DNA from 3 places in the Cellulosimicrobium sp. I38E genome. Region 2 is predicted to be linked to each of the others. Evidence: predicted binding sites of a transcription regulator. Region 2 holds the regulator's gene; each other region holds the start of a gene.
What was found. The regulator HrcA, encoded in region 2, represses chaperone genes, less so after heat shock. The targets are predictions, from matches to a motif close to TTNGCACTCGNNNNNNNCGAGTGCNAA.

Region 1 (9,353 bases), on a different contig from region 2:
ACGGGCCAGACCGAGCTCGCCGCGGCCATCCAGGAGGGTCTCGCGGCCAAGGCGTCGGGCGACGAGGCGACGGCGACCGTGAAGCTCGGGCGCGCCGTGCAGCTCGCGCAGCAGACGGGCAACGACGAGGCGACGTCGCGCCTGCGCAAGGTCGTCGACATCGACAACGAGGAGCAGGGGACGGTGCGCCTCAAGCGCAACACCTCGACCCTGGACGAGATGGCGCTCGACACCGCCTCGACGAAGACGACCCGGGTCCGCCGGTGAGCGCCGTCGTCTGCCCCAACGGGCACCCGTCCGAGTCGACCGACTACTGCGACGTGTGCGGCGAGCCGATCGGCGCCGCGTCGCCCCCCGCCGCGTCTGCGCCGAGCGGCGCGACGCCCGCGCCGGGCGGCACCCCCGCCCCCGCGACGACCCAGCCCGTCCAGTGCCCGAACTGCGGGTCGCCGGCGGCCGGCGGCGCGCTGTTCTGCGAGAACTGCGGCTACGACTTCACGACGGGCGCCCTGCCCGACCCGGTCGACCCGCCGTCCGCGCTCTCGCTCGACCCGCCGTCGCGCCCGACGCCGCCCGCGGCCCCCGTCCCGGGCACGCCCTCGGCGCTCACGCCGCCCCCGTTGCCGGCCTCCGCCGCGACCCCGGCGTCGTCGTCCACCCCGCCGCCGCTGCCCAGCGCGGCCGCGCCCACCGCACCCGAGGCGGGCGCCGCGGGCGAGCCGGCCGCTCCGGGCGAGCCCGCGCCGTCGGGCACCCACCTGCCGACACCTCCGGTGCCGGGACCGGACCAGTGGGTCGTGGAGATCTGGATCGACCCCGACTGGTACACGGCGCAGCAGCCCGAGGACCCGATGCCCTCGGCGGGCCTGCCCGGCCTCGTCGTGCTGCGCGAGCGCAGCGTGCTCGTCGGGCGCCCGTCGGTGTCGCGGGGCATCCACCCGCAGGTCGACTGCGGCGCGGACACCGGCGTCTCGCGCCGGCACTGCCAGCTCAGCACGGACGGCCAGCGGTGGTGGGTCGAGGACCTGCAGTCGTCGAACGGGACCTACGTGAGCCCCGCGGGCGAACCGCTGCCGACGGACCCGGTCCCCGCCGGGCAGCGACGCGAGCTGTCCGACGGGGACCGGATCTACCTCGGCGCCTGGACGCGGCTCGTCGTCCGCAAGGCACTCCCGGGCGAGGTCTGAGCGGGGCTCAGCCCTCGCTCGCCCGAGGCTCGGCCTCGGCCGTGATCTGCGTCGCCGCACCGCTGCCCGCACGGTGCGCGACCTCGATCCGGCGGGGCCGGGCCTCCTCCGCGACGGGGATGGTCAGCGACAGCACCCCGTCCTCGTAGGACGCCGAGATCTTGTCGAGCGCGAGCCCGCGCCCCACCGTGAGCTGGCGCGCGTAGGTCCCCGAAGGCCGTTCGCGCGCGAGCCACTGGACGTCGGGGTCGGTCCGCTGGCTGCGCTCGGCGCGGATCGTCAGCGTCCGGTCCTCGACGGACACGTCGATCGTCCCCGGGTCGACGCCCGGAAGGTCCATCGTCAGGACGTAGTGTTCCCCCGCCCGGAACAGGTCGAGCGGCATACCACCCGACGCCGACGCGGCGGTCGTGCGTGCCCCGGACGCGAGCTGGCCGACCAGCCGGTCCATCGCGTCGAAGGTGGTCGTGAACGGGTCGGTCATCGCAGCCACACCTCTCACCTCCCTCGTCGGTCGGTCCCGGACCGTCCGGGACCGGTCGGTGCTCCCGCGAGGTAGGCACCTCACGGGCGGCTACACGACTGTTCTAGCACTCTCCCCCGGGGAGTGCCAAGAGGTCGTCGCGCATCCCGGCCGAGGGCATCCGGAAGCACGTTTGTCGGCTTCCTCGGGTTCCGCCGCCCGTCCGCGCGATCCGGTTGGGGGAACCCTCCAACCGCTTGTGCGATTCGTGCACGCGACGCCACCGCGGTCGTCCGCGCCGCCGTCGTCGCGCACCGCCGCGAGTCGGGAGAGTGGACGTGGCCACGACGGGTCGAGCACCGACCCGCCACGACGACGCAGGGAGCGCCATGACCGACGCATCGACCGGGACGACCGCGGGGACGCCCCGGACCGCCACGACGACCCCCGCCCCGGCGGCCGGGACCCGCGGACCGCTCGCCCTCGACGCAGGGGACGCGGCGCGCGTCGCGACGTTCGCGGCGCTGATCGCGGCGCTCGGGATGCCGGGCTCGATCGCGTTGTTCGGGAACGCGGTCCCGATCACCCTCCAGACGCTCGGTGTCATGCTCGCGGGCGCGATCCTCGGTGCGTGGCGCGGCGCGCTCGCCGTCGCGACGTTCCTCGCGCTCGCGGCGGCGGGGCTCCCGGTCCTCGCGGGCGGGCGCGGCGGCCTCGGGGCGTTCGTCGGCCCGTCCGCCGGCTACCTGGTCGGGTTCCTCGTCGGGGCGGCGGTCGTGGGCTGGCTCGTCGACCGGCTGCGCCGGGTGACGTTCGTCGGGGTGCTCGTCGCGTGCCTCGTCGGCGGGGTCGCGGTGGTCTACGCGCTCGGCGTGCCGGTCCAGTCGCTCGTCACGGGGGTGCCGCTCGCGACCACCGCGCAGCTCTCCCTCGCGTTCGTGCCCGGCGACGTCCTCAAGGCGCTGGCCGCCGCGGCGATCACCGTCGGCGTCGTGCGCTCCTACCCCGCCGCGCGGCGGTCGGGCGGCTCGGCAGGGCGTCCCGCGGCCGCCGACCGCGCCTTCTCCTGACACCTGCGAGAGTGTCCGCGTGCCCGTCGCCCACCAGGTCCTGACGCACGCCGCCGACCCGGCGGTGCGCGACCGACTCGCCCTGCGCACCCCCGAGCGGTCGCGCACCTACGCCGCGCTCGCCGCGGACGTGCGCGCGGGCGCGACGCACCTCACCGCGACGGGCACGCGTCCCGGCGACCTGGTCGCCCTGTCCCTGCCCGACCCGCTGGACCTGCTGACGGCGGTCCTCTCCGCCGACCACGCCGGCGCGACGCCGCTCGTGTGCGACGCGGCGTGGCCGCGCGCGCACCGCGCGGAGGTCCTGCGCACGCTGGCCCCCCGGACGTTCGTCGAGGTGCCGCTGCCGCGCGGGACCGGCGCCGTCCCCGACCTCGTGCCGGGGCTCGCCCCGCAGGGGGGTGCGAGCCCTGGCACGGGCCACGCGCCCGCCCCGGACGACCTCGCGTGGGCGGGCTTCTCGTCGGGCAGCACCGGCCGGCCGCGCGCGGTCGTGCGCACCCGCGCGTCGTGGGCGGGGTCGTTCGACGACGTCACGCGGCTCCTCCGCCTCCGCCCCACCGACACCGTGCTCGTCCCGGGGCCCCTCGCGTCGTCCCTCTACTGCTTCGCCGCCGTGCACACGCTCGCGGTCGGGGCGTGCGCGTACCTCACGCGCACCCCGGCGGCCACGACCTCCGCGCTCGCGAGCAGCGACGTCGTGCACCTCGTGCCGCAGGTCCTCGACGACGTGCTCGACGCCGTCGCGGCGGGAGCGCCGTCGCGGCTGCGGCAGGCGGTCGTCGGCGGCGCGTCCCTCGCCCCGGGGGCGCGGTCGCGCGCGGCGGCTCTCGGCATCGACGTGCTCGCGTACTACGGCGCGGTCGAGCTGTCGTTCGTCGCCTACGACCCCGACGGGTCGGGGCTGCGCGCGTTCCCGGGGGTCGACCTGGCCGTGCGGCCGCTGCCCGCGGCGAGCGTCGGTGAGGTCTGGGTCCGCTCGCCCTGGGTCTCGCGCGGGTACCTCGCGCGTGCCACGGGCCCGCTGCGCCGCGACGGCGCGTGGAGCACCGTCGGCGACCTCGCCGACCCCCTGCCCGAGCCCGCGCCGGGCGCCGCGCCCGCGTCGGCGCCCGGCGGGGAAGCCCGTGCCGGGCTCGTGCTGCGCGGCCGCGGGGACGGGGCGATCCTCACCGGCGGGTCGACCGTCGTGCCCGAGGACGTCGAGGTCGTGCTGCGCGCCGTGCCGGCCGTCCGGGACGTCGTCGTGCTCGGGACCGCGCACCGTCGCCTCGGCGCGGTCGTGAGCGCCGTCGTGGAGTGCGACGACCGGCCGGGGCTGCGCGCCCACCTGGAGCGCGTCGCGCGCGCGGCCCTCGCCCCGGCGCAGCGGCCGCGGCGCTGGTACGGCACGCGCGCCCTCCCCCGGACGCCGTCGGGCAAGCCCGCGCGCGGGGCCGTGAGCGAGGCTTTGCGCGGGACCGACCCGGCACGGTCGGGCCTGGAGCCGCTGCGATGAGACCGGGCCGAGGTGCGGCGGACGACACGCCCGTTGTGGTCGCGGCGCGCCGCACGTGGGTCGGGACGGCCGGGCACGGGCACCGGTCGCTGTCCGAGGTCGACCTCGCGGCCGCGGCTCTCGGCGCGACGCTCCACGACGCGCGCGCGGTGGGGGTCGCGGACGACGTCGTGGACGTCGTCCTGGGATGCTGCACCGGGCCGGGCGGGAACGTCGCCCGCGTCGCGGCGCTCGCCGCGGGCCTGGGCGTCGCCGTCCCGGGCCTCACCGTCGACCGCCAGTGCGCCTCCGGCCTCGCGGCGGTGCTCCTCGCCGCGCAGCAGGTCCGCGCGGGCGACGCCGGCCTGGTCCTCGCGGGCGGGACCGAGAGCGCGTCGCGCGCCCCGGCGCGCTCGCACCGCACGGCGTGGGGCGACGTGCCGTACGCGCGCGCCGCGTTCGCGCCGACGCCCTGGGCCGACCCCGGCATGGGCGCGGCCGCCGACGAGCTCGCGCGCCGCCGCGGTGTGACCCGCGAGCGCCAGGAGGCGTACGCGCTGCGCAGCCACGCGCGCACCCTGGCGGCGCACGCGGGCGGGCGGTTCGTGGCCGAGACCGTCCGGGTCGGCACGCCGGGGAGGTCGCTCGCGCGCGACGAGCGGGCCCGGCGCCTCGACGCCGCGGTGCTCGCCCGGCTGTCGCCCGCGTTCACGCCCGGCGGCACCGTCACCGCCGCCACCGCGAGCCCGGTGAGCGACGGCGCGGCGACCGTCGCGGTCGTGCCCGAGCGCGTCCGGCGCGGCCTCGGTGCCCCCGGCCTGCGCGTGCTCGCGTCGGCGACGGTCGGCTGCGACCCCGCCCTGCCGGGGTGGGGTCCGGTCCCCGCGGTGCGCGCCGCGCTGGAGCGTGCGGGCGCGCGGCTCGACGACGTCGCGGCGGTCGAGGTCGTCGAGGCGTTCGCCGCGCAGGTCCTCGCGGTGACCGACGCGCTCGGCCTCGACCCGCTCGCCGACCCCGCCGACGACGCCCGCGTGTGCGCGGACGGCGGCGCGCTCGCGCTCGGGCACCCGTGGGGCGCGAGCGGCGCCGTGTCGGTCGTGCGGCTGTTCTCCCGGCTCGTGCGCGCGGGCGCGCCGGCCGGGACGCTCGGACTCGCGACGGCCGCGGTCGGGGGCGGGCTGGGCGTCGCGGCCGTGCTGGAGGTCGTCCGATGATCGCGAGAGCCCGGGCCCGGCAGCGGCGACGAGACGCCGTCGGGGGCGCCCCGACCGCTCCGGTGGAGACGCCCGGCGCGATCCCCGGCACGTCGGACACTCCCGGCCCGGAGGCACCCGGGCCCGGCTGCACGGTCCGGATCGAGGACGTGCACGTCCGCCTCGGCGAGCGGGACGTGCTCCGCGGGATCGACCTCGAGCTGCGCGAGCGGCGCGTGGGGATCGTCGGGGCCAACGGCTCCGGCAAGAGCACGCTCGCGCGCCTGCTCAACGGGCTGGTGGTACCGACGTCGGGCCGCGTCCTGGTCGACGGGCTCGACACCCGGCGCGACGGCGCGGCGGTCCGCAAGCGCGTGGGGTTCGTCTTCACCGACCCGGACGCCCAGATCGTCATGCCGACCGTCGCGGAGGACGTCGCCTACTCGCTGCGTCGCCGTGCTCCGGCCGAGCGCGACGCGCTCGTGCGCACGGCCCTCGCCGCGCGCGGCCTGGCGGACCACGCGGACCATCCCGCCCACCTCCTCTCGGGCGGGCAGAAGCAGCTCCTCGCGCTCACGTCCGTGCTCGCGGCGGGGCCGCGGCTCGTCGTCGCCGACGAGCCCACCACGCTCCTCGACCTGCGCAACACGCGGCGGTTCGCCGCCGAGCTCGCGGCGCTCCGCCAGCAGGTCGTGCTCGTCTCGCACGATCTCGCGCTCATGGACGCGATGGACCGCGTGCTCGTCGTCGACGACGGTCGGGTCGTCGCGGACGACGAGCCGGGCCCCGCCGTCGCGCACTACCTGCGCCTCGTCGACGGGGCGTCGCCGTGACCCCGGGGACGTACCGGCCGGGAAGGTCGGTGCTGCACCGGGCCCCGGCCGGGGCCAAGCTCGTGGGTCTCGCGGTGGCCTCGGCCGTCGTGCTCCTGGCGTCGTCGCCGGCGGGTGTCGGCGCGGTGGTCCTCGTCGTCGGTGCGCTCTACGCGGTCGCGGGCGTGGGCCCGGGCGCGGCGTGGGACCAGGTCCGGCCCCTGCGCCTGGTGGTGCCCGTGCTCCTCGCCGTCCAGTGGCTCGCCCTGGGGCCGGTGCCCGCGGTCGTGCTCACGACCCGGCTCGTCGCGCTCGTCGCGCTCGCGGGGCTCGTGCTGCTCACGACCCGGACGTCCGCCGTCCTCGCCGCGATCGAGCGGGGGCTGCGGCCGCTGCGCCGCCTCGGCGTCGACGTCGACCGCGCGGCCCTCGTCCTGTCGCTCGCCGTGCGCTGCGTCCCCGTCGTCGCCGCCCTCGCCCAGCGCGTGCGCGACGCCTGCCGGGCGCGTGGCCGTGAGCACGACGTCCGCGCCTACGCGGTCCCGCTCGTCGTCGGCGCCCTGCGCCAGGCCGACGCGCTCGGCGACGCGCTGCGCGCCCGCGGCCTCGACGACTGACGGCCCGTCCCGCCGTCGTGCCGAGGGAGAGCCGTGGTCTCGCGAGGTGGAGCCGTGGCCAGGACCACACCTCTACCTCGGCGTACGAGACCTCTCCCTCGCGGAGAGGCCGCTCTCATCGGGTCGCAGGTTCGCCGGTGGCGCGGTGGCCCCGGAGGGAGACGACCGCGGCGACGAGGATGCCGACCACGGTCACGACGAGCAGGGCGCGGTAGTCGACCGCGCCCACGAGGGCGGCGCCGACCACCGTCAGCACGAGCTGCGGGACGTTGACGAGCAGCAGGCTCGCCGCGGCGACGCGTCCCTGGAGCCCCGGAGGCGTGCGGAGCTGCCGCTCGGTGACGAAGCCGACGATGGACCACGTCGCGCCGAGCCCGACCGCGCCCAGCCCGAGGACGATCGCCACGACGTGGGTCCCCGTCGCGGGGACGATGCCGAGCGCGAGCACGAGCAGTCCCAGCGCGACGAGCCGCTGCGCGCCCCACCGCGCGACGAGTCGGGCCGCCGTCAGCCCCGCGACGATCGCGGTGAGGGCCTGGACGGAGGAGATCGGGCCCAGCAGCGCCGCGGGCAGGCCGAGCCCGTCCTCGACGATCGCGAGGCTGACCGCGTTCAGGAGCCCGACCCCCGCGAACGCGACGAGCATGGCGAGCGTGAGCACGCCGAGCGGCGCCGTGCGCACGAGGTGGCGGAAGCCCGCCGTCAGCTCGGCCAGGTACGGCTCGCGCTCGGCGGCGGGGGTCGGCGGCGTCTCGACGAGCCGGATGCGGCCGATCACGGTGCCCGCGACCGCGAACGCGACCGAGGCCGCGACCACGAGGGGCCAGGCGCCCGCGAGCGCGTACGCGCCCGCGCCGACGACCGGCATGAGGAGGCGGAAGACCTGGTCGATGGTCGTGAGCCGACCGTTCGCGGGAGCGATGGCTTCGTCCGGGAGCATGTCGCGCACGAGGCCGGCCTGGGCCGCCGCGGTCGCGAACCCGACCCCCGAGTAGACGACCGTCACCACGAACACGAGCCAGACCTGCTCGGGCCCGCGGACCGCGAGGAGGGCGAGCAGGCTCACCGCGCCGACGAGGTACGTGACGACGAGCATCCGCCGTCGCGACACCCGGTCCGCGAGCTGCCCGAGGAGCGGGGACGCGAGCGCCGGCAGGCCGAGCGCCGCGAACACGAGCCCGGCGGCGCCGTTGGAGCCCGTGAGGTCCTTGACCCACACGGCGAGGATGATCGCGAGGACCGAGTCGGCGAAGTTCGTGAACCCCCACGCGACCGACAGGAGGCGGAAGGGGCGGGAGCGCAGCGCGGCGCGGGAGTCCGGGACGTCGCCGGGAGCAGCGGCGGGGACGGTCGTGGCGACGGTCTCCTCGGCCGCCGAGGGGACGTCCTCCGGCGCGTTCCGTGCCGTGACGGCCGTCGGCTCGGGAGGCGTGCTCATCGCGGGGCCTCCGGGAGGTCGGCGTTGACGATCGAGAAGAGGCGCGCGCGACGCGCTCCCGCGGGACGGAGCGACGGGTCGTCCCAGCGTCCCCGGAAGCGGTCCGTGAGCGCCTCGACCTCGCGGGCGAGCGCGTCGAGCTCCTCGCGCGTCGCGTAGAAGGACGCGCCGGTCATCGTCGAGGCGAGGAGCCACTGCGGGTCGTCGGCGGCGGACCCGGCGAGCCACGCCCGGACGCGCGCCGTCTCCTGGTCCAGCATGAGGGTCGCCACCGCGCCCGCGGCGTGCAGGGACTCCGGCACGTCGGGGTCGAACTTCGTCTGGCGTCCGCGCCCGACGGAGCGCCACGGCCGCTCCTTGCCGCGGCGCTCCGCGGGCTCGACGTACCCGTACTTGGCGAGCATCCGCAGGTGGAAGGAACAGCTCGCGACGGACTCCCCCGTCACCTCGGCGCACCGGGTCGCGGTGACCTCGCCCTCGTCGTCGAGCAGCGCGAGGATCCTCAGGCGCAGCGGGTGGGCGAGCGCCCGGATCGTCGCCGGGTCGGTCGCGACGACCTGCCCGGGCTCGGGCCGCGGGCCGCGCGGGAGGCGGTCCGACGACGCCGGGCCGGTGTCGGTCGGGACGGCCGCGGCGTCCGGCGAGCCGGCGGGCGGGTCGGCTGGTGTGCTCATGCCCGCCACGCTAGTTCACGAAAGAGTTCTTGCGCAAGAGTTCTTTAGTAAGCGTCTGCCGCTCCGGGATCCTCCCGACGCGCGACCACGAGGTCGTGGACGCGGCTCACCGCGACCACGACGCCGAGCACCGCCACGGCGAGCGACAGCCCCGCCAGCACGTCGGTGAGGAAGTGGTAGCCGAGGTAGAGCCGGCTCAGCGCCACGGCACCGATCACCACGACCGACGCCGCGGCCCAGACCGCCAGGACACGGCCGTCGTGGTGGCGGTGCCACACCAGGTAGCCACCGACGAGGACGAGCGTCGCCGCCCCGATCGTGTGACCGGACGGGAAGGAGAACGACCGCTCCACCCCGGCGACGACCATCGAGACGTCGGGCGGCCGCGGCCGCGCGATCGCGGCCTTGAGCACCGTCGAGAC
Region 2 (9,353 bases):
CGCGACCCGAACCCGAGGCGCGTGAGGAACATCTTCATCTGCTCGGTCGTCGTGTTCTGCGCCTCGTCGAGGATGATGAACGAGTCGTTGAGGCTGCGGCCGCGCATGAACGCCAGCGGCGCGACCTCGATCGTGCCCGCCTCGATCAGCTTGGGGATCGAGTCGGGGTCGATCATGTCGTGCAGCGCGTCGTACAGCGGGCGCAGGTACGGGTCGATCTTCTCCGTGAGCGAGCCGGGCAGGAACCCGAGCCGCTCCCCCGCCTCGACCGCCGGGCGCGTGAGGATGATCCGGTTGACCTGCTTGGACTGGAGCGCCTGGACGGCCTTGGCCATCGCGAGGTACGTCTTGCCGGTGCCCGCGGGTCCGATGCCGAACGTGATGGTGCTCGCGTCGATCGCCTCGACGTAGCGCTTCTGCCCGACGGTCTTGGGCCGGATCGTGCGCCCGCGGCTCGACAGGATGTTGAGCGTCAGCACCTCGGCCGGGCGCGACGCCGTCGCGGCCGTGAGCATCGCGATGGAGCGCGAGACGACGTCGGCGGTGAGCTGCGTGCCGGCCTCGACGACCTCGACGAGCTCGTCGAGCAGGCGCGAGGCGAGCGCGACGTCCCCCGGAGGGCCGGAGACCGCGATCTCGTTGCCGCGCACGTGGACGTCGACCGAGCCGAACCCCTCCTCGACGGCCCGGAGCACGGAGTCGCGGCTGCCGAGGAGCGCCACCATCGGCACGTGGTTCGGGATGACGATGCGGTGCTCGACCCGGTGCGGCTGGGGGTCGGGTTCTCGGGACGGAGAGGTCATGAGCCGGCTTGCGCCGCTGCGCTCCTTCGGTCGGACGGTAGGGCCGGGGCCGCCACGGCCCCGCAGATCGCCTCCATCGTACCGAGCGCGCCCGGGCCCCACACGTCCTTTCGCGCAGGGCTCAGGCGGGCGTCCACCCGAGCTCGGCGCCCGCGATGACGTGCCCGTGCACGTGGAACACGCTCTGCCCGGCGCGCGGGCCGGAGTTGAAGATGAGGCGGAACTGGCCGTCGGCCTGGTCGCCCGCGACCTCGTCGGCGAGCGCGACGACGTCGCTCAGCAGCTCCGGGTCGGCGGCCGCGAGCTGGGCGATGTCGCCGTGGTGGTCGCGCGGCACGACGAGCACGTGCACGGGGGCCTGCGGGTCGATGTCCCGGAAGGCGATCGAGCGCTCGCTCGTCGCCACGACGTCGGCGGGGAGCTCGCCCGCGACGATGCGGCAGAAGAGGCAGTCCGGGTCCGTGCGTGCGTCGGTGCTCGTCATGACCCCGAGGCTAGTCCAGGCCCGGCCCCCACGCCCCAGCGGCCGAGGCGCTCGGCGAGCAGCGCGACGGCGACGGGTCCCGCGGTCGACGTGCGCAGCACGTGCGGCCCCAGCCGGGCCGCGACCGCGCCGGCCGCGGTGAGGTCGGCGACCTCGCGGTCGGAGATCCCGCCCTCCGGGCCGACGACGACCAGCACCTCGGGCGCGGGGCCGCCGTCCGCGGTCGCGCCGTCGGGCAGCACGACGTCGGCGAGCGGCGTCGCCGCCTCCTCGTGCAGCACGATCGCGCACCCGCCGCGCGCGACGACGTCGGCCGCCCGGGCGGCGAGGCCGCGCGAGTCGAGGGCCACCTCCACGTGCGGCAGGCGCGCGCGCCGCGCCTGCTTCGTCGCGGTGCGGACTGTCGCGAGCCAGCGGGCGCGGGACTTCGCGGCGCGCTCGCCCCGCCACACGACGACGGAGCGCTCCGCCTGCCAGGGGACCACGACGTCGACCCCGATCTCGGTGGCCGCCTCGATCGCCATCTCGTCGCGGTCGCCCTTGGCCAGGGCCTGCACCAGCGTCACGACGACGGCGGGCGCGGGCTCGCGGTCGACCTCCTGGACGAGCAGGGTCACGCGGCCCGCGTCGGCGTGCTCGACGACGCAGCGCAGGCGCAGCCCGTCCCCGTCCACGACGTCGACCCGCTCGCCCGTCCCGCGGCGCTGGACGACGCCCGCGTGGCGACCCTCCGCCCCGTCGAGGACGTAGCGGTCGCCGGGCGCGACGGCGTCGAGCCCGGTCTCGGCGAGGAACACCGGAGCACTCACGCGCCCGCCCCTCTCAGCGCCCGGAGAGCTTGTCGCGCAGACGCGAGAACACGCCCGGGTGCGCGGCGGACAGGCGCGGCTCGGGCCGCTCCTCGCCGCGCAGCGTCGCGAGCGTGCGCAGGAGCTGCTCCTGCTCCTCGTCGAGCTCGCGCGGCACCTGGACCTCGATGTGCACGTTGAGGTCGCCACGGCCGCTGCCGTGCAGGTGCCCGACGCCCAGGTTCTTGAGCGTGACGATCTGGCCCGGCTGCGTGCCCGGGCGCAGGTCGATCTCCTGCGCGCCGTCGAGCGTCTCGAGCTCGAGGACCGTGCCGAGGGCGGCGGCGGTCATGGGCACCTGGAGCGTGCAGTGCAGGTCGTCGCCGCGGCGCACGAACGTGTCGTGGTTGCGCTCGCGGATCTCGACGTAGAGGTCGCCCGCGGGGCCGCCGGCCGGGCCGACCTCGCCCTGCGCGGTGAGCTTGATGCGCGTGCCGGTGTCGACGCCCGCGGGGACGTTGACGGTGATGCTGCGGCGGCTGCGCACGCGGCCCTCGCCGGAGCACTCGGCGCACGGCTCGGGGATGACGGTGCCGAAGCCCTGGCACGCGGCGCACGGGGCGCTCGTCATGACCTGGCCGAGGAACGAGCGCGCGACGCGCTGGACCGTGCCGCGGCCGTGGCAGACCTCGCACGTGCGCGGCGAGGTGCCCGGGCGGCAGCACGAGCCGCCGCACGTCCCGCACACGACCGCGGTGTCCACCTGGAGCTCTCGCTGCGCGCCGAACGTCGCCTCGGACAGGTCGATGTCGAGCCGCACGAGCGCGTCCTGGCCGCGCCGGGCGCGCGGGATGGGGCCCTGCTGCGCCTGCCCGCCGCCGAAGAACGTCTCGAAGATGTCCTGGAAGCCGAACCCGCCGCCCATGGGGCCGCTGCCGCCGCCGGGCGCGCTCGGGTCGACGCCGAGGTCGTACTGCTGGCGCTTCTCGGGGTTGGAGAGCACCTCGTACGCGCGCGCGACGTCCTTGAAGCGGTCGCCCGCCTCCTCGCCCGCGACGTCCGGGTGCAGCTCGCGCGCGAGCTTGCGGTACGCCTTCTTGATCTGGTCCTGGCTGGCGTCGCGCGCCACGCCCAGGATCTCGTAGTAGTCGCTCACACGTCACTCTCTGCTGGTGCGGGTCGTGAGGCCGGCACGGGGCCGGTCGTGAAGGGGCTGGTGGGAGTCGTGAGACCGGCACGGGGCCGGTCGTCGAGGGTGCCCGCCGCGTGCGGGGAGGCCGCGGCGGGGCTCACGTGCCGAGCACCCGTGACAGGTAGCGCGCGACGGCGCGCACCGCCGCGATGGTCCCGGGATAGTCCATGCGCGTCGGCCCGATCGAGCCGACGAGGGCGACCGTGTCACCGTCGTTACCGTAACCGGTCGTCACGACGGAGGTCTCGACGAGGCCCTCGAGCTGGGTCTCGTGCCCGATCCGGACGCTCACGCCGGACTCCGCGGCCATCTCGGTGAGCAGGCCGAGGAGGACCACCTGCTCCTCGAGCGCCTCGAGGACCGGGCGCAGCGCGTGCTCGAACCGCATGCCCGCGCGGGCGAGGTTCGCCGTGCCGGCGAGCACGAGGCGCTCCTCGCTCTCCTCCGCGAGCGTCTGGGCGACGAGGTCGCCCACGGCGCGCACGAGCGGGGCGTCGTCGGGGTGGAAGCTCTCCGTCACGGCGGCGAGCCCCGGCGCGAGGTCGGTGAGGCGCTTGCCGGCCGCGGCGGCGTTGAGCCGCGCGCGGACCTCCACGAGCGTGCCCTCGTCGGGCACGCTCGCGACCTCGAGCGTGCGCTGCTCGACGCGGCCCGTGTCCGTGATGATGACGACGAGCAGGCGCGACTCCCCGACGGGCACGAGCTCGAGGTGGCGCAGCCCGGACCGGCTCAGGGACGGGTACTGCACGACCGCGACCTGGCCCGTGAGCTGCGCGAGCAGGCGCCCGGCGCGGGCGATGACGTCGTCGAGGTCGACCCCCTCGGAGAGGAAGGTCTCGATCGCGCGCTTCTCCGGCGCCGACAGCGGCTTCACGCCCGACAGCCGGTCGACGAAGAGGCGGTAGCCCTTGTCCGTCGGGATGCGGCCCGCGGACGTGTGCGGCTGCGCGATGAACCCGGCGTCCTCGAGGGCGGCCATGTCGTTGCGGATCGTCGCGGGCGAGACGCCGAGGCTGTGCCGCTCGGTGAGCACGCGCGACCCCACGGGCTCGCGCGTGAGGACGTAGTCCTCGACGATCGCCCGCAGCACCTCGAGCCGGCGCTCCTCGCTCACGTCCACCTCCGTGTGCCGCGCCGTCGCCGCCCCGGGCGGGCGCGCGGGCGTCGGCACTCTCGACCTCCGAGTGCCAATCCTACGCGTCCGCGCGGCCCGTCCCGCGGTCCTCCGCTCGTCGCGAACGCAGGTCCACGAGCCCGACGACGAGCGCGAGCGCGACGAGCACGATCGTCACGAGCAGCGCGCGCCCCGTCGCGTGCGCCGCCGTGTCGCCGCTCGCCAGCCCGCCGTAGTACACGGACAGCACGACCGAGATCCCGACCGCGGACCCGATGCGCTGGCCGAGCTGGAGCATGCTCCCCGCCACTCCCGCACGGCTCACGGGGACCTCGGACAGGGTGAGGGTCTGGTTCGGCGCGATGACCGTGCCGCTGCCCGCCCCGGCGACCAGCAGCGCGCCCGCGAGCGCCGGCCCGACGGCGCCGGGGTCGTCCCCGAGCAGTCGCACCACGGCGTCGGCCGCGACCACCCCGACGAGGACGAGCAGCACGCCGCCCACGACGAGCTGGCGGCCCCACCGCGCGACCCACCGTCCCGAGAACCAGGCGGAGACCCCCGATGCCACCGCGAAGGGCGTCCCGACGAGCCCCGCCTGGAGCGGCGTGTACCCGAGCTCGTCCTGGAGGTAGAGCGTGACGACGAGGAAGATCCCCGTGAAGCCCGCGAAGTAGGCGAGTCCGAGCAGCGCCCCGTTGCGGAACGACCCGAGCCCGACCACCTGCGGGTCGAGCACCGCCTCCCCCGTGCGGCGCTGGTACCGGCGTTCCCAGACGACGGCCGCGAGTCCCGCCGCCGCCGCGGCGGCCAGCCACCACCAGCGCGACGCGTCGTCGCCCTGTCCCGTGGTCGTGACGAACGGCATCATGACGCCGAGCGTCGCGGCGCCCAGGAGCGCCAGCCCGACGAGGTCGAGGCGACGCGGGCCCCCTCTGGTCCGCGCGTCGGCGGGCGGTGGCCCGGGCACGAGCCGCCACGCGAACGGCAGCAGGACGGCCACGACCGGGAGGTTCACGAGGAACACCCAGCGCCAGCCGTCCGCGGAGCCGGCCGCCGCGATGATGAGCCCGCCGAGCAGCGGGCCGAGCGCCGTCGAGACGCCGATCGTCGCGCCGAACATGCCGAACGCCCGGCCGCGCTCGAACCCGGAGAACTGCTGCTGGATGAGCCCGACGACCTGCGGGTTGAGGATGCCCGCGCTCACGCCCTGGAGCAGTCGCGCGACGCCCAGCCACGTGTCGGTCGGCGCGAGCCCGCACGCGAGGCTCATGAGCGCGAAGCCCACCAGCCCGGCGATGAACAGCGAGCGCCGGGCGCCCGCGTCACCGAGGCGGCCGGCGGGAACCAGGGCGAGCCCGAACGCGAGCGTGTAGCCCGCGACGACGAGCTGGAGCTCCGTGGGGCCCGCGTCGAGAGACGACTCGATCGACGGCAGGGCGACGTTGACGATCGAGACGTCGAGCGTCGTGACGAAGCCCACCGCGAGGCAGACGGGCAGCACGCGCCAGCGGTTCGGGTCCGGTTCGGCGCGCTGCGGGCTCACCGCTCCGTCGTACCACCCGCCCCCGGGGCCGCGCGCGTCGGGAGCCGGGTCCGGAGCGCGCCGAGATCGGCCCGAGCGTCCGAGATCGGCCCTCGGCAGGTCGATGTCGCGACGCACGGGCCGATCTCGGCGGGGTGCGTCCGGCGCTGACCTAGGGTGACGGCGTGTCCTTCGACCGTTATGGCTCCGACGTCCTCGGCGGCACGCCCGCCCCCGCCCACCACCGCGCGCGACCGGTGTCCCGACCGCAGCCCGCCGAGCGCGGGCTCGTGGTCGAGGAGGTGCAGACGGGGTGGGTCGGCGCCGTCGTCCGCGTCGAGAAGTCGGGCGGCATGCACGTCGTCGTGCTCGAGGACCGCGCCGGCCGCACGCGGACGTTCCCGCTCGGGCCCGGGTTCTGGGTCGACGGCGAGCCGGTCGAGCTCACCGCGCCCGTCACGTCCCGCGCCCCCGCGGCTCCGGCACGCACCGCGTCCGGCTCGCGGGCCGTCGTCGGGCAGCGGGCGCGCGTGGCCCGCGGCAGCCGCATCTGGGTCGAGGGCAAGCACGACGCCGAGCTCGTCGAGAAGGTGTGGGGCGACGACCTGCGCGTCGAGGGCGTCGTCGTCGAGCCCCTGCACGGCGTCGACGACCTCGCGGCGGCGCTCGCGGACTTCGGACCGACGCCGCAGCGGCGCGTGGGCGTGCTCGTGGACCACCTCGTCCCCGGGAGCAAGGAGCGGCGGATCGCCGACGAGGCCCTGCGCCGCTCCCCCGCGGGCACCGTGCTCGTGCTCGGGCACCCGTACGTCGACGTGTGGCAGGCCGTGAAGCCTGCGCGCGTCGGCCTCGACCGCTGGCCCGTGATCGAGCGGGGCACGGAGTGGAAGCGCGGCATCCTGCGCGAGCTCGGCTGGCCCGCGGACACCGCCGAGGACGTCGGCCGCGCGTGGCAGCGCATCCTCGGCACCGTCCGCACGTACGCCGACCTCGAGCCGTCCCTGCTCGGGCGCGTCGAGGAGCTCATCGACTTCGTCACGGCGCCCTGACCTCGCCCCGGGGTCCGGACGCGCCGCGCCCCGGCACCGTCGAGCGGCACCGGGGCGCGGTGGACGGGCGACGACGACCGGCCGTCAGGCGGCCGGCACTCCCCCCGTGAGGCGGCGGTAGGCGAAGCCCACGGCCACGTAGCTCAGCGGGATCGTGACGAACAGGCCGAGGCCGCAGGGGATCGCGCCGAGGATGTTGATGCCGAAGAGCGCGAGCAGCAGCAGGAACACCTGGCCGAAGTTCTTGGCCACGAGCGAGAAGCTCGTCCGGATCGCCGTGATCGCGTCGACGCCCTGGTCGAGCGCGACGTAGTAGACGAACGCCGAGAAGAGCAGCACCGCGAAGCCCGGCAGGATGCACAGCACGAAGCCGATGCCCGTCAGGATGCCGACGATCAGCGCCGCGAGCAGCACGTTGACGACGTTTCCGATGCGGAAGAACGCCGCGACGTCCGGGCGGCGCCCGTCCACCTCGTCGAGCGCGCCGCGCGTGAAGAACGCGGTGATGAGGTAGCCGATGACGGTGCCGACGATCCCGAGCAGGATGCTCGTGAAGGTGATGCCGCTGACGGCGGCGAAGTTCGTGTCCGTGAAGTCGTACTGGTCCTGGAACTGGTCGAACCCGCCCGAGATCCAGCTCCAGGCCACGTTGACGGCGATGAAGATGAGCGCGACGAGGATCCACGGCCCGAGGTTCGAGGTGACCTTGCGCCAGCCGTAGGAGATCGCCTCACCCACCGCGAACGCGGGTCCCGTGTACCCGGGCTGGGCGCCGTAGCCGCCCGCCGCCTGGGGGTAGGAACCCGGCGGAGGCGGGTAGGCGCCGGACGGCGGCGGGTAGGCGCCCGGCGGCGGGGCGGTCGGTCCGGGGGCCGTGGGGTCGCCCGGCGCGCCCGCGGGTGCGCCGTACGCTCCGGGTGCGCCGTACGCGGGCGGGCCCGACGGCGGTGCGGCCGGGTCTTGCGGCGCACCCCAGGCCGGCGGACCCGACGGCGGCGCGGCCGGGTCCTGCGGCGTCGCCCCGCCCGGTCCGTACGGCGAGGCCGGCGGAGCGTCGGGGGTCGTGGGTGGTGGGCCCGCGGGCTGGTCCGGGGCCGGACCCGCGGGCGGCTCTGCGGGCTGCTGCGGGGTGCCGGAACCGTCCGTCGGCGTCGGCTCGTCGTCGCGGGGCGGCTGACCGCCCGGGTTCGTGGGGTCCGTCATGGTGCACCTCGTTCCTCGTCGTCACGTGCTGCGGGCAGCACGCGTCCTCGACGTGCTCGGTCCTATCCTGGCTGCTCAGAGGCCTGGGCGCGCGGCGAGCACCGCGACGCCCACCCTCCTCAGACGGGCTGCTCAGCGTTCAGGCGTCGGTACACGTACGCCGTCGCGATCTGGGCGACGGGCAGCGCGACGAGCAGACCGACGTAGCACAGGAGCGTCCCGACGAGCTGGGCGAGGTACACGCCGAGGAACAGCAGCACGACGGTGCCGAGGTTCCTGCTCACGACGGTGAAGCTCGCCTTGAACGCGTCGAAGACGCCGAGGTTCTTGTCGATCACGTAGAACAGCGTGAACTGGGCGAAGAAGACGAACACGATCGGTCCCACGATCGTGATGGCCAGCACGCCCGTCGCGAGCCCGATGAGGAGGGCGGCGAGGATCACGGTGCCGAGGTTCGGGTACCGGAAGAAGTCCGCGTACTCGAGCTTCTTGCCCCGGGTGACCAGGAGCGACACGTTGACCACCGCGGCCTGCACGAGGAAGCCCAGCACGACGAAGATCGCGACGAACAGGAACGTGCCGAACCCGAACGCGAACCCGCCCGCCGTGCTGACCTCGCCGGTGACCGGGTCGACGGTCGTCTGCGCCGTCCCGACGAGGATCGCCCAGAACGCGACCGACAGGCCGGCGAGCACGGCGACGTACGTGAGGACGCCGCCGAGGATGACGCCGACGTTCTGCGTGAACCTGTCCCAGCCGTAGGAGAAGGCGTCCTGGACCTGGACCGTCTGCCCCGGGTAGCCCGGCTGCCCGTACGGCGCGGCCGGCGGCGGGTAGCCGGGCTGCCCGCCGTACGGCGGCTGCCCCGGCGGCTGCTGGCCGTACGGCTGACCGGGCGGCGGCCCCGCAGGCGGGGGGTACGCACCTGCGGGCGGGGCACCGTACGGCTGTGCGGGCGGCGGCCCGGCCGGGGGCGGCGACGCGGGTCGCGTGGGCGCGGGCCGCGGCTGCGGCGCGGCGGGCTCGGACGCTGCGGGCTCCCGGGGCGGGACCGACGGCTCGGCCGCCGCGTACGGGTTCTCGGACGCCGGGGCGGCGTCCGAGGGGAGCCGCGGCTCGTTCTCGTCGCGCGGCGGGCCGCCGGCGGTGCTCTCGCTCATGGGTCTCCTCGGTCGGTCGACGGGCCACGGCGGAGCCG
Region 3 (9,353 bases), on a different contig from region 2:
CCCCGGCCACGGAGGAGCCGCCCGTCGAGGAGACGCCCGCCGCGCCGGACCTCGCGACGCTCATGGCCGCTGCCGACCCGAGCGCGTACGTCCGCGTGCTGAACGACAGCGGGATCGGCGGAGAGGCGCGCAAGGGCAAGGACGCCCTCGACGCCCAGGGCTTCAGCAACACCGAAGCGGGAGACTTCCCCGCGGAGAGCGAGAGCCCCGACGTCACGACCGTCTGGTACGTGCCGGACCGCAGCGACACGGCCGCCGCCGTCGCGGCGACGCTCGGGATCCCGGCGGAGAACGTGGTCCAGGTCGACGCCCTCAACACCGGCGACGTCGCCGTCATCATCAAGTCGGAGCTCACCCCCGTCGGCTGACGGCTGCGCCCCGGATCTCTCGGGGGCGAGGTCGCACCCGTGTGACCTGCTCGTTCACCGGAGTTCCTTGCCCGCGTCGCGCCGCGCGTCCGACCTTCCGCGCGGGCCACGGGCGGGCTAGGCTCGGGCTACCACGGGGCGGGGGTCGCCTCGCGGGCGACGATGCACGAGGAGAACGTCAATGGCTCAGGGCACCGTGAAGTGGTTCAACTCCGAGAAGGGCTACGGGTTCATCACGCCCGCCGCCGGCGGACAGGACCTCTTCGTGCACTTCAGCGCGATCCAGACCGACGGCTACCGCACGCTCGACGAGGGCCAGGAGGTCGAGTTCGAGCTCGGCCAGGGCACCAAGGGCCCGCAGGCCGAGCAGGTGCGGCCGCTCTGACGCCGCTCGCGAGGGTCGCGTGACGGAGAACCTCGACGCCGTCGTCGTCGGTTCGGGCCCCAACGGGCTGGCCGCCGCCGTGACCCTCGCACGCGCCGGTCTCGCCGTGCGCGTCCTCGAGGCGCAGCCGACGATCGGTGGCGGCTCGCGCACGCTCGACCTCGGCCTCGCGGACGGGGTCGTGCACGACGTGTGCTCGGCCGTGCACCCGATGGCGTGGGCGTCCCCGTTCTTCGAGGCGTTCGACCTCGCTGCGCGGGGCGTGGAGCTGTTCGCGCCCGAGGTGTCGTACGCGCAGCCGCTCGACGGCGGCCGCGCGGGCATCGCGTACCACGACCTCGACCGCACGGTGGAGCGTCTCGGTGTCGACGGCGCAGCCTGGCGCGCGCTGCTCGGCCCGCTCGCCGAGGGCTGGCGCGACGTCGTCGCGGTCGCCCTGGGTGACAAGCGGTCGGTGCCGGGGCGCGTGCTGACGCCGAGCGGCGCAGGGGCGGCGGCACGGTTCGGCGCGGCGGTCCTCGAGCAGGGGAGCGCGGCGTGGACGCGGCGGTTCCGCACGGACGAGGCCGGGGCGCTGCTCACGGGCGTCGCGGCGCACGCGATCGCCCGCCTGCCGTCGCTGGCCGCCGCCGGGACGGCGCTCCTGCTGGCCTCGCTCGGTCACGCGCCGGGTGGGTGGCCGCTGCCACGGGGCGGTTCGGGCGCGATCGCCGCAGCACTCCTGGACGACCTGCGTGCTCACGGCGGGGAGGTCGTCACGGGCCACCGCGTCGGGACGCGGGCCGACCTGCCGCGGGCTCGGGCCTACGTGTTCGACACGGCGCCGCGCGTCGTCGCGGACGTGTTCGCCGACCGCCTGACGCCGCGCACCGAGTGGGCCCTCCGGAGGTTCCGGCACGGCGACGCGGCCGCGAAGGTCGACCTCGTGCTCTCCGGGCCGGTCCCGTGGGCGGACGCGGAGGTGGGGCATGCCGGCACGGTGCACCTCGGCGGCACGCGCGCCGAGATGGCGCGCGCCGAGGCCGACGTCGCGGCCGGGCGCCACGCCCCGCGCCCGGTGGTCCTGGTCAGCGACCCGACCGTCGTCGACCCCGGCCGTGGGACGGGCGGGCTGCGCCCGCTGTGGACGTATGCGCACGTGCCCGCCGGCTCGACGCGCGACGTGACCGAGGACGTCCTCGGTCAGCTCGAACGGTTCGCCCCGGGGGTCCGGGACCTCGTCGTCGCGTCCCGCTGCGTGCCTGCCGCGGAGATGGCGACGCACGACGAGAGCTACGTGGGCGGCGACATCGCGGGCGGCGCGGTGAGCATGTGGCAGATGGTCGCGCGCCCGACGCCCCGGCTCGACCCGTACGCCGTCGGGCTCGAGGGCGTGTACCTGTGCTCGGCCTCCACGCCGCCGGGGCCGGGCGTGCACGGGCTCGGCGGCTGGTACGCCGCGCGGCGCGTGCTGCGCCGGGAGTTCGACGTCCGCGCGGAGCCCGATCTGGCGCCGACGTCGGGAGTGGGTGCCAGGTAGCGCTCGCGGTCCGGGACCACGCCTCGACCCCAGGCGACCACGCCTCTACCTCGCCTGACCACGCCTCTACCTCGCCGGGGCGGCGGTGGTCGTGTCGAGCTCGACGAGCGCGAGCACGACGAGCGAGCTCCACGACAGCGGTGCGACGGCGGCGGGCGACCCGTCCGCGAGGACCTTCTCCGGGATCGCGCCCGACGCGGTGCGGTGGTCGTCGACCCACCGCAGCCACTCCTCGGCGTCCGCGACGTCCTCGGGCTCGGACGGCGACGCGGCGGTGAGCGCGTAGAGCGTCGTCTGCGGCGTCCAGAGATGCCGTCCTCACGCCAGCCCGCCCCGGGAGCGAGCCCACCGGCGGGGCGCAGCATCTCGGTGACGGACGCGCGCCACGCGACGTCCGCTCCCGCGAGCGGCTCGGGCTGGAACGGGGGCAGGACGAACGCGGTCGACGCGTCGCGCGCGCCGCCGGTGACGTGGCGCGGGTAGCCCTGCGACCCGAACGACCGCTCGACGGCCATGCGCAGCCGTGCGGCGCCGAGCGTCGCGTCGGTGGCGCGCGCCGTGTCGCCCGTCGCGGCGTAGACGTCGGCCGCGGCCTCGAGCCCGGCGAGCAGGGGACCGGCGGTGCCGAGGGCAGGGACCAGCACGCAGCCGGCCAGGGCTGCGGCGAGGCGCCACGACGGTGTTGCGCGGATCACACCGCGCATCCTAGGGCGATCGCGAGGTACGGCGGGTTTCGCCCGTCGCGATACGGGGGAGGGCCGTGGCGGGCTGTCTTGCACTCGCCCCCTGCGAGTGCCAATAATGGCGTTAGCACTCTCGTCATGAGAGTGACAGAAGTGACCAGCGCAGGCAGCCGCTCACCGCGGGTGCGGCGCACCACACCAGGTCGACAGGTGAGGCCCGCCCCGGCGGCGTGACATGAACGCCGCCCGTCGCGGGCCGTCCGTCGCGGGCGCCGGCCGACCGCCATACGCCACCAGCGGAGGATCATTCCCCATGGCCAAGATCATCGCCTTCGACGAGGAGGCTCGTCGGAGCATGGAGCGCGGGCTCAACGCCCTCGCCGACACCGTCAAGGTCACCCTCGGCCCCAAGGGCCGCAACGTCGTGCTCGACAAGAAGTGGGGCGCGCCGACCATCACGAACGACGGCGTCTCCATCGCCAAGGAGATCGAGCTCGAGGACCCGTACGAGAAGATCGGTGCGGAGCTCGTCAAGGAGGTCGCCAAGAAGACCGACGACGTCGCGGGTGACGGCACCACCACCGCGACCGTGCTCGCCCAGGCGCTCGTGCGCGAGGGCCTGCGCGTCGTCGCGGCCGGCGCCAACCCGATCGCCGTCAAGCGCGGCATCGAGAAGGCCGTCGACGCGGTGACCGAGCAGCTGCTCAACGCCGCCAAGGAGATCGAGACCAAGGAGGAGATCGCCGCCACGGCCGCCATCTCCGCCGGCGACCCCGCGATCGGCGAGCTCATCGCCGAGGCCCTCGACAAGGTGGGCAAGGAGGGCGTCATCACGGTCGAGGAGTCGAACACGTTCGGCCTCGAGCTCGAGCTCACCGAGGGCATGCGCTTCGACAAGGGCTTCCTCGCGCGCTACTTCGAGACGGACCCCGAGCGCCAGGAGGCCGTGCTCGAGGACCCGTACGTCCTCATCGTCGAGTCCAAGATCTCGAACGTGAAGGACCTGCTCCCGGTCCTCGACCAGGTCATGAAGGCCGGCCGCTCGCTCCTCATCATCGCCGAGGACGTCGAGGGCGAGGCGCTCGCGACCCTGGTGCTCAACAAGATCCGTGGCACGTTCAAGTCCGTCGCCGTCAAGGCTCCGGGCTTCGGCGACCGCCGCAAGGCCATGCTCCAGGACATCGCGATCCTCACCGGCGGCCAGGTCATCACCGAGACGGTGGGCCTCAAGCTCGAGAACGCGACGCTGGACCTGCTCGGCCAGGCGCGCAAGGTCGTCGTCACCAAGGACGAGACCACGATCGTCGAGGGTGCGGGCGACGCCGACCTGATCCAGGGTCGCGTCAACCAGATCCGTGGCGAGATCGAGAAGTCGGACTCCGACTACGACCGCGAGAAGCTCCAGGAGCGCCTCGCGAAGCTCGCCGGCGGCGTGGCCGTCATCAAGGCGGGTGCCGCGACGGAGGTCGAGCTCAAGGAGCGCAAGCACCGCATCGAGGACGCCGTGCGCAACGCGAAGGCGGCCGTCGAGGAGGGCATCGTCGCCGGTGGTGGCGTCGCGCTCATCCAGGCCGGTGCCGTGGCGTTCGAGAAGCTCGAGCTCGAGGGTGACGAGGCGACCGGCGCGCAGATCGTGCGCGCCGCGATCGACGCCCCGCTCAAGCAGATCGCCGTCAACGCGGGCCTCGAGGGTGGCGTCGTCGCGGAGAAGGTGCGCAACCTCCCGTCCGGCCAGGGCCTCAACGCCGCGACCGGTGTCTACGAGGACCTCCTCGCCGCCGGCGTGAACGACCCGGTCAAGGTCACGCGCTCCGCGCTCCAGAACGCCGCCTCCATCGCGGCGCTCTTCCTCACGACCGAGGCCGTCGTCGCCGACAAGCCGGAGAAGGCTCCGGCCGTCCCCGGTGGCGACGGTGGCATGGGCGGCATGGACTTCTGATCCACGCCTGACCCTCTCCCGGACTGGTCCGGGAGGTCGCAGGACATCGAAGGCCGTCGGCCGGGTTCTCCCGGTCGGCGGCCTTCGTCGTGCCCGGAGCCTCCCGGTACACGGACGTATAACGCGGTGTATACACGCCGGAAACGAACGCCCGGCAGGATCTCCGCCATGCACCTGACACCCGCGGACACCGAGAAGCTCCTGCTCGCCGTCGCGGGCATGGTCGCGCGCGACCGGCGCAAGCGCGGCGTGCTGCTCAACTACCCCGAGACCGTCGCCCTGCTCACCACGTGGGTGATCGAGCGCGCCCGCGAGGGGGCGGGCGTCGAGGAGCTCATGGTCTCCGGACGCGAGGTGCTCGGGCGCGACGAGGTGATGGACGGCGTCGCGGAGATGCTGCCCGACGTCCAGGTCGAGGCGACGTTCCCCGACGGACGCAAGCTCGTCACCATCCACCAGCCGATCGCCTGACCCGGCCCGGACCCTGCGGCACGGACGGCATCCCAGCGAGAGCGAGGCGAGACATGGCAGGCATCAGCACGAGCGGACCCGGCGCGATCCGGCTCAAGCGCGGCACCGAGGACGTGCCCGTCGTCCTCAACGCCGACCGCACCGACGACGAGCGCGTGACGCTGGTCGTGACGAACACCGGGGACCGCCCGGTCCAGATCGGCTCCCACCTGCACCTTCCCGACGCCAACGCCGCGCTCTCGTTCGACCGGGACGCCGCGCACGGGTTCCGGCTCGACGTCCCGTCCGGCACGTCGCGTCGCTTCGAGCCCGGCGCGTCGGCGGAGGTCGAGGCCGTCGCCCTCCGGGGCCGACGCCGCGTCCCCGGGCTCCAGCGCGGCAAGCCCGACGGCGGCGCGCTGGACCGCGTGCCCACGTCGCCCGAGGTGCCCGGGGGCCCGGGCGGGACGACGGCTCCGGGCGACCTGTCGCCGTCGGGCACGACCACCCCCGAGGAGGACTGACGCATGGTCGCGATCTCGCGCGAGCGCTACGTCGCGCTCTACGGCCCGACGACGGGCGACCAGGTGCGCCTCGGCGACACCGACCTGTGGATCGAGGTCGAGGAGGACCGCACGTTCGGGGGCGAGGAGGTCGTCTTCGGCGGCGGCAAGTCGATCCGCGAGTCGATGGCGCAGGGGTCCACGACCCGCGCCGAGGGCGCGCTCGACACGGTGATCACCAACGCCGTCGTGCTGGACTGGTGGGGGATCGTCAAGGCGGACGTCGGGATCCGGGACGGGCGGATCGTCGCGCTCGGGCGCGCGGGCAACCCCGACGTCGCGGACGGGGTGCACGCGGACCTGCACATCGGGCCGAGCACGGACGTCGTGAGCGGCGAGGGCAAGATCCTCACCGCGGGCGGCATCGACTCGCACGTGCACCTCATCTCGCCGTCCCAGGTGGTCGAGGCGCTCGCCACCGGCATCACGACCGTCGCGGGCGGCGGCACCGGGCCGAGCGAGGGCACCAAGGCCACGACCGTCACGCCCGGGGCCTGGCACCTCGAGGCGATCCACCGCTCGCTCGACCGCCTCCCCGTGAACGTCCTGCTGCTCGCCAAGGGCAACACCGTGAGCGCGGAAGGGCTGCGCGAGCAGGCCATGGCGGGCGCGGGCGGCTACAAGGTCCACGAGGACTGGGGGTCGACGCCGGCCGCGATCGACGCCGCGCTGCGCGCCGCCGACGACTGGGGGCTGCAGGTCGCGCTGCACTCGGACTCGCTCAACGAGGCCGGGTTCGTCGAGTCGACGCTGCGTGCGATCGACGGCCGCTCGATCCACGCCTTCCACGCCGAGGGCGCGGGCGGCGGCCATGCGCCGGACATTCTCACCGTCGCGAGCCACCCGAACGTCATCCCCGGCTCGACCAACCCGACCCTCCCGCACACCGTCAACACCGTCGCCGAGCACCTCGACATGCTCATGGTGTGCCACCACCTCAACCCGCAGGTCGCCGAGGACCTCGCGTTCGCCGAGTCGCGCATCCGCGGCACGACGATCGCCGCCGAGGACGTGCTCCACGACCTCGGCGCCATGTCCATCACGTCGTCCGACGCGCAGGCCATGGGCCGTATCGGCGAGGTCGTCACGCGCACGTGGCAGGTCGCGCACGTCATGAAGGCGCGGCGCGGCGCGCACCCGGGTGGGGCGCGCGGGCCGGAGCTGCCGGCGGACAACCTGCGCGCTCGCCGGTACGTCGCCAAGTACACGATCAACCCGGCCGTCGCGCACGGGATCGACGCGTACGTGGGATCGGTCGAGCCGGGCAAGGTCGCCGACCTCGTGCTGTGGGAGCCCAAGCTCTTCGGCGTCCGGCCGAGCGTCGTCATGAAGGGCGGCGCGCTCGTGTGGGGCGCGCTCGGCGACCCGAACGCGTCCATCCCGTCGCCGCAGCCCGTGCTCATGCGTCCGGCGCTCGCCGACGCGATCGGGGCCGACGTCTCGATGTCGTTCGTCTCGCCCGCCGCGCTCGACGACGGCCTCGAGGAGCGGCTCGGGCTCGCCCGACAGCTCCTCCCGGTCGCGGACACGCGCGGCGTCGGCAAGGCGCAGATGAAGAACAACGACTACCTGCCGCAGATCGTGATCGACCCGGAGTCCTTCGCGATCGAGGTCGACGGCGAGCTCGTCGTCCCCGCGCCCGCCGACCGGCTGCCCCTCGCGCAGCTCTACTCGCTGTTCTGAGCCGTGAGCGAGATGCGGGAGGTCGACGTGGAGGGGCGCGCGGAGCTCATGCTCGCGCTGCTCGCGGACGCGCGCCTGCCCACCGGCGGGCACACGCAGTCGGCGGGCCTCGAGCCCGCGCTGCGGGCGGGCATGCCCGCTCCGCGCGTGCCCGACTACGTGCGTGCCCGCCTCGCCACGGTCACGCGCGTCGAGGCGGCCACGGCGGTCGTCGCACGGCACGTGGCGCTCGCGGCCGGTCCCGGGCCCGACGGCGCCGGATCCGCCCCCGCGGATCGCGCACCGTCCGCCAGGGTGCCCGACGGCGTGGCGTCCGCGGCGCGCGACCTCGCCGACACCTGGCTCGCCTGGGCGGCGCGGACGCCGTCGCCCGCGCTCCGCGAGACGTCGCAGCGGCTCGGCCGCGGCTATCTGCGGCTCCTGCGCCGGCTGTGGGCCGGGCATCCCGCGGTCGCTGCGCTGGACGAGGCCGCGGTGCTCGTCGCCGACGCGCGCCGCGCCGACGGGATGTCCGACCCGCACGAGGGCGCCACGTCGGCCGCGCCGGCTCCGTCGGGCGCGGGACACGGCGCGGGGGGTCGGGGGGCGGCGGGACGCAGGGCACCGCAGCCCCCGCGACCGGTGGTGCTCGGCGTGACCGCCGCGTGCGCGGGGCTGTCCGCGCTGCAGGTCGCGCGCCTCGTCGGGTACGAGGACGTGCAGACCGTCGCCGCGGCGACGCTCAAGCTCGAGCCCGTCGATCCCGTCGTCGCGACGGGCTGGGTCGTCGCGGCCCAGCCCGCGATCGACGCGCTCGCTCACGACGTCGCCCTCCTGACCGACCCCCGCGCGATCCCCGCGCACGGCGCACCGCTCGTCGAGCAGTGGGCCGAGATCCACGCCCGCACCACCGAGAGGCTGTTCAGTGCCTGATCAGACGACCCCCGCCAGCACCCGTTCCCTGCGCCTCGGCGTCGCCGGCCCTGTCGGCACGGGCAAGAGCTCGCTCATCGCGCTCCTGTGCCGCGAGCTGTCCGGCGTGCTCCAGCTCGGCGTCATCACGAACGACATCTACACCGACGAGGACGCGCGGTTCCTGCGCTCCGCGGGCGTGCTCGACCCCGAGCGCATCCGCGCGGTCGAGACCGGCGCATGCCCGCACACCGCGATCCGCGACGACGTGACCGCGAACCTGCTCGCGGTCGAGGACCTCGAGGAGGACTTCGCGCCGCTCGACGTCGTGCTCGTCGAGTCGGGCGGCGACAACCTCACCGCCACGTTCTCGCCCGCGCTCGTCGACGCGCAGATCTTCGTGCTCGACGTCGCGGGCGGCGGCGACGTGGCGCGCAAGGGCGGGCCGGGCATCGCCCGGGCCGACCTGCTCGTCGTCAACAAGACGGACCTCGCGCCCTACGTGGGCGTCGACGTGCCGCGGATGGTCCTCGACGCGACGGCCGCGCGCGACGGCGCCTCGGTGCTCGCCCTCTCGCGCCTCGACCGCGAGTCGATCGACGCGCTCACCACGTGGGTGCAGACGCTGCTCGCGGCGCACCGCGCGGGCGCGCACGTGCCGCAGGACCCGGGTCCGATGGCGCCGCACTTCCATGCCGACGAGGACGGCAACGGCTTCCTCCACACGCACGAGGAGGGCGACACGTCGCACGCCCACGGGCACGACCACCCCCACGCCGACGGCGACGCGGCCACGGAGCCGGTGGCCGCCGTCGGGCGCGACTGAGGGCCCGGGGCGACGAGACGCTCGTGGACGACGTGACGCGGGTGGG

Region 1: a site for HrcA is predicted at 1,775-1,801, ahead of A0J59_RS20620 (Hsp20/alpha crystallin family protein). Genes of this name have one in related genera too.
Region 3: a site for HrcA is predicted at 3,080-3,106, ahead of groL (chaperonin GroEL). Genes of this name have one in related genera too.

Annotation. Positions count from the first base shown of each region.
Region 1 is NZ_LUAZ01000094.1:41,460-50,812, reverse strand. It holds gene A0J59_RS20630 (VWA domain-containing protein) at 1-267, shown strand, start outside; gene A0J59_RS20625 (FHA domain-containing protein) at 264-1,187, shown strand; gene A0J59_RS20620 (Hsp20/alpha crystallin family protein) at 1,195-1,680, opposite strand; gene A0J59_RS20615 (biotin transporter BioY) at 2,040-2,720, shown strand; gene A0J59_RS20610 (class I adenylate-forming enzyme family protein) at 2,740-4,218, shown strand; gene A0J59_RS20605 (thiolase family protein) at 4,215-5,411, shown strand; gene A0J59_RS20600 (energy-coupling factor ABC transporter ATP-binding protein) at 5,408-6,223, shown strand; gene A0J59_RS20595 (energy-coupling factor transporter transmembrane protein EcfT) at 6,220-6,819, shown strand; gene A0J59_RS20590 (MFS transporter) at 6,935-8,257, opposite strand; gene A0J59_RS20585 (helix-turn-helix transcriptional regulator) at 8,254-8,931, opposite strand; gene A0J59_RS20580 (phosphatase PAP2 family protein) at 8,976-9,353, opposite strand, start outside.
Region 2 is NZ_LUAZ01000072.1:51,599-60,951, forward strand. It holds gene A0J59_RS18815 (PhoH family protein) at 1-803, opposite strand, end outside; gene A0J59_RS18820 (HIT domain-containing protein) at 925-1,287, opposite strand; gene A0J59_RS18825 (16S rRNA (uracil(1498)-N(3))-methyltransferase) at 1,284-2,096, opposite strand; gene dnaJ (molecular chaperone DnaJ) at 2,110-3,231, opposite strand; gene hrcA (heat-inducible transcriptional repressor HrcA) at 3,365-4,381, opposite strand; gene A0J59_RS18840 (MFS transporter) at 4,461-5,924, opposite strand; gene A0J59_RS18845 (DUF3097 domain-containing protein) at 6,089-6,952, shown strand; gene A0J59_RS18850 (hypothetical protein) at 7,037-8,155, opposite strand; gene A0J59_RS18855 (hypothetical protein) at 8,275-9,315, opposite strand.
Region 3 is NZ_LUAZ01000011.1:66,511-75,863, forward strand. It holds gene A0J59_RS03160 (LytR C-terminal domain-containing protein) at 1-368, shown strand, start outside; gene A0J59_RS03165 (cold-shock protein) at 550-753, shown strand; gene A0J59_RS03170 (NAD(P)/FAD-dependent oxidoreductase) at 773-2,272, shown strand; gene A0J59_RS03175 (hypothetical protein) at 2,364-2,558, shown strand; gene groL (chaperonin GroEL) at 3,269-4,894, shown strand; gene A0J59_RS03185 (urease subunit gamma) at 5,063-5,365, shown strand; gene ureB (urease subunit beta) at 5,419-5,868, shown strand; gene A0J59_RS03195 (urease subunit alpha) at 5,872-7,590, shown strand; gene A0J59_RS03200 (urease accessory UreF family protein) at 7,603-8,502, shown strand; gene ureG (urease accessory protein UreG) at 8,495-9,307, shown strand; gene A0J59_RS03210 (urease accessory protein UreD) at 9,331-9,353, shown strand, end outside.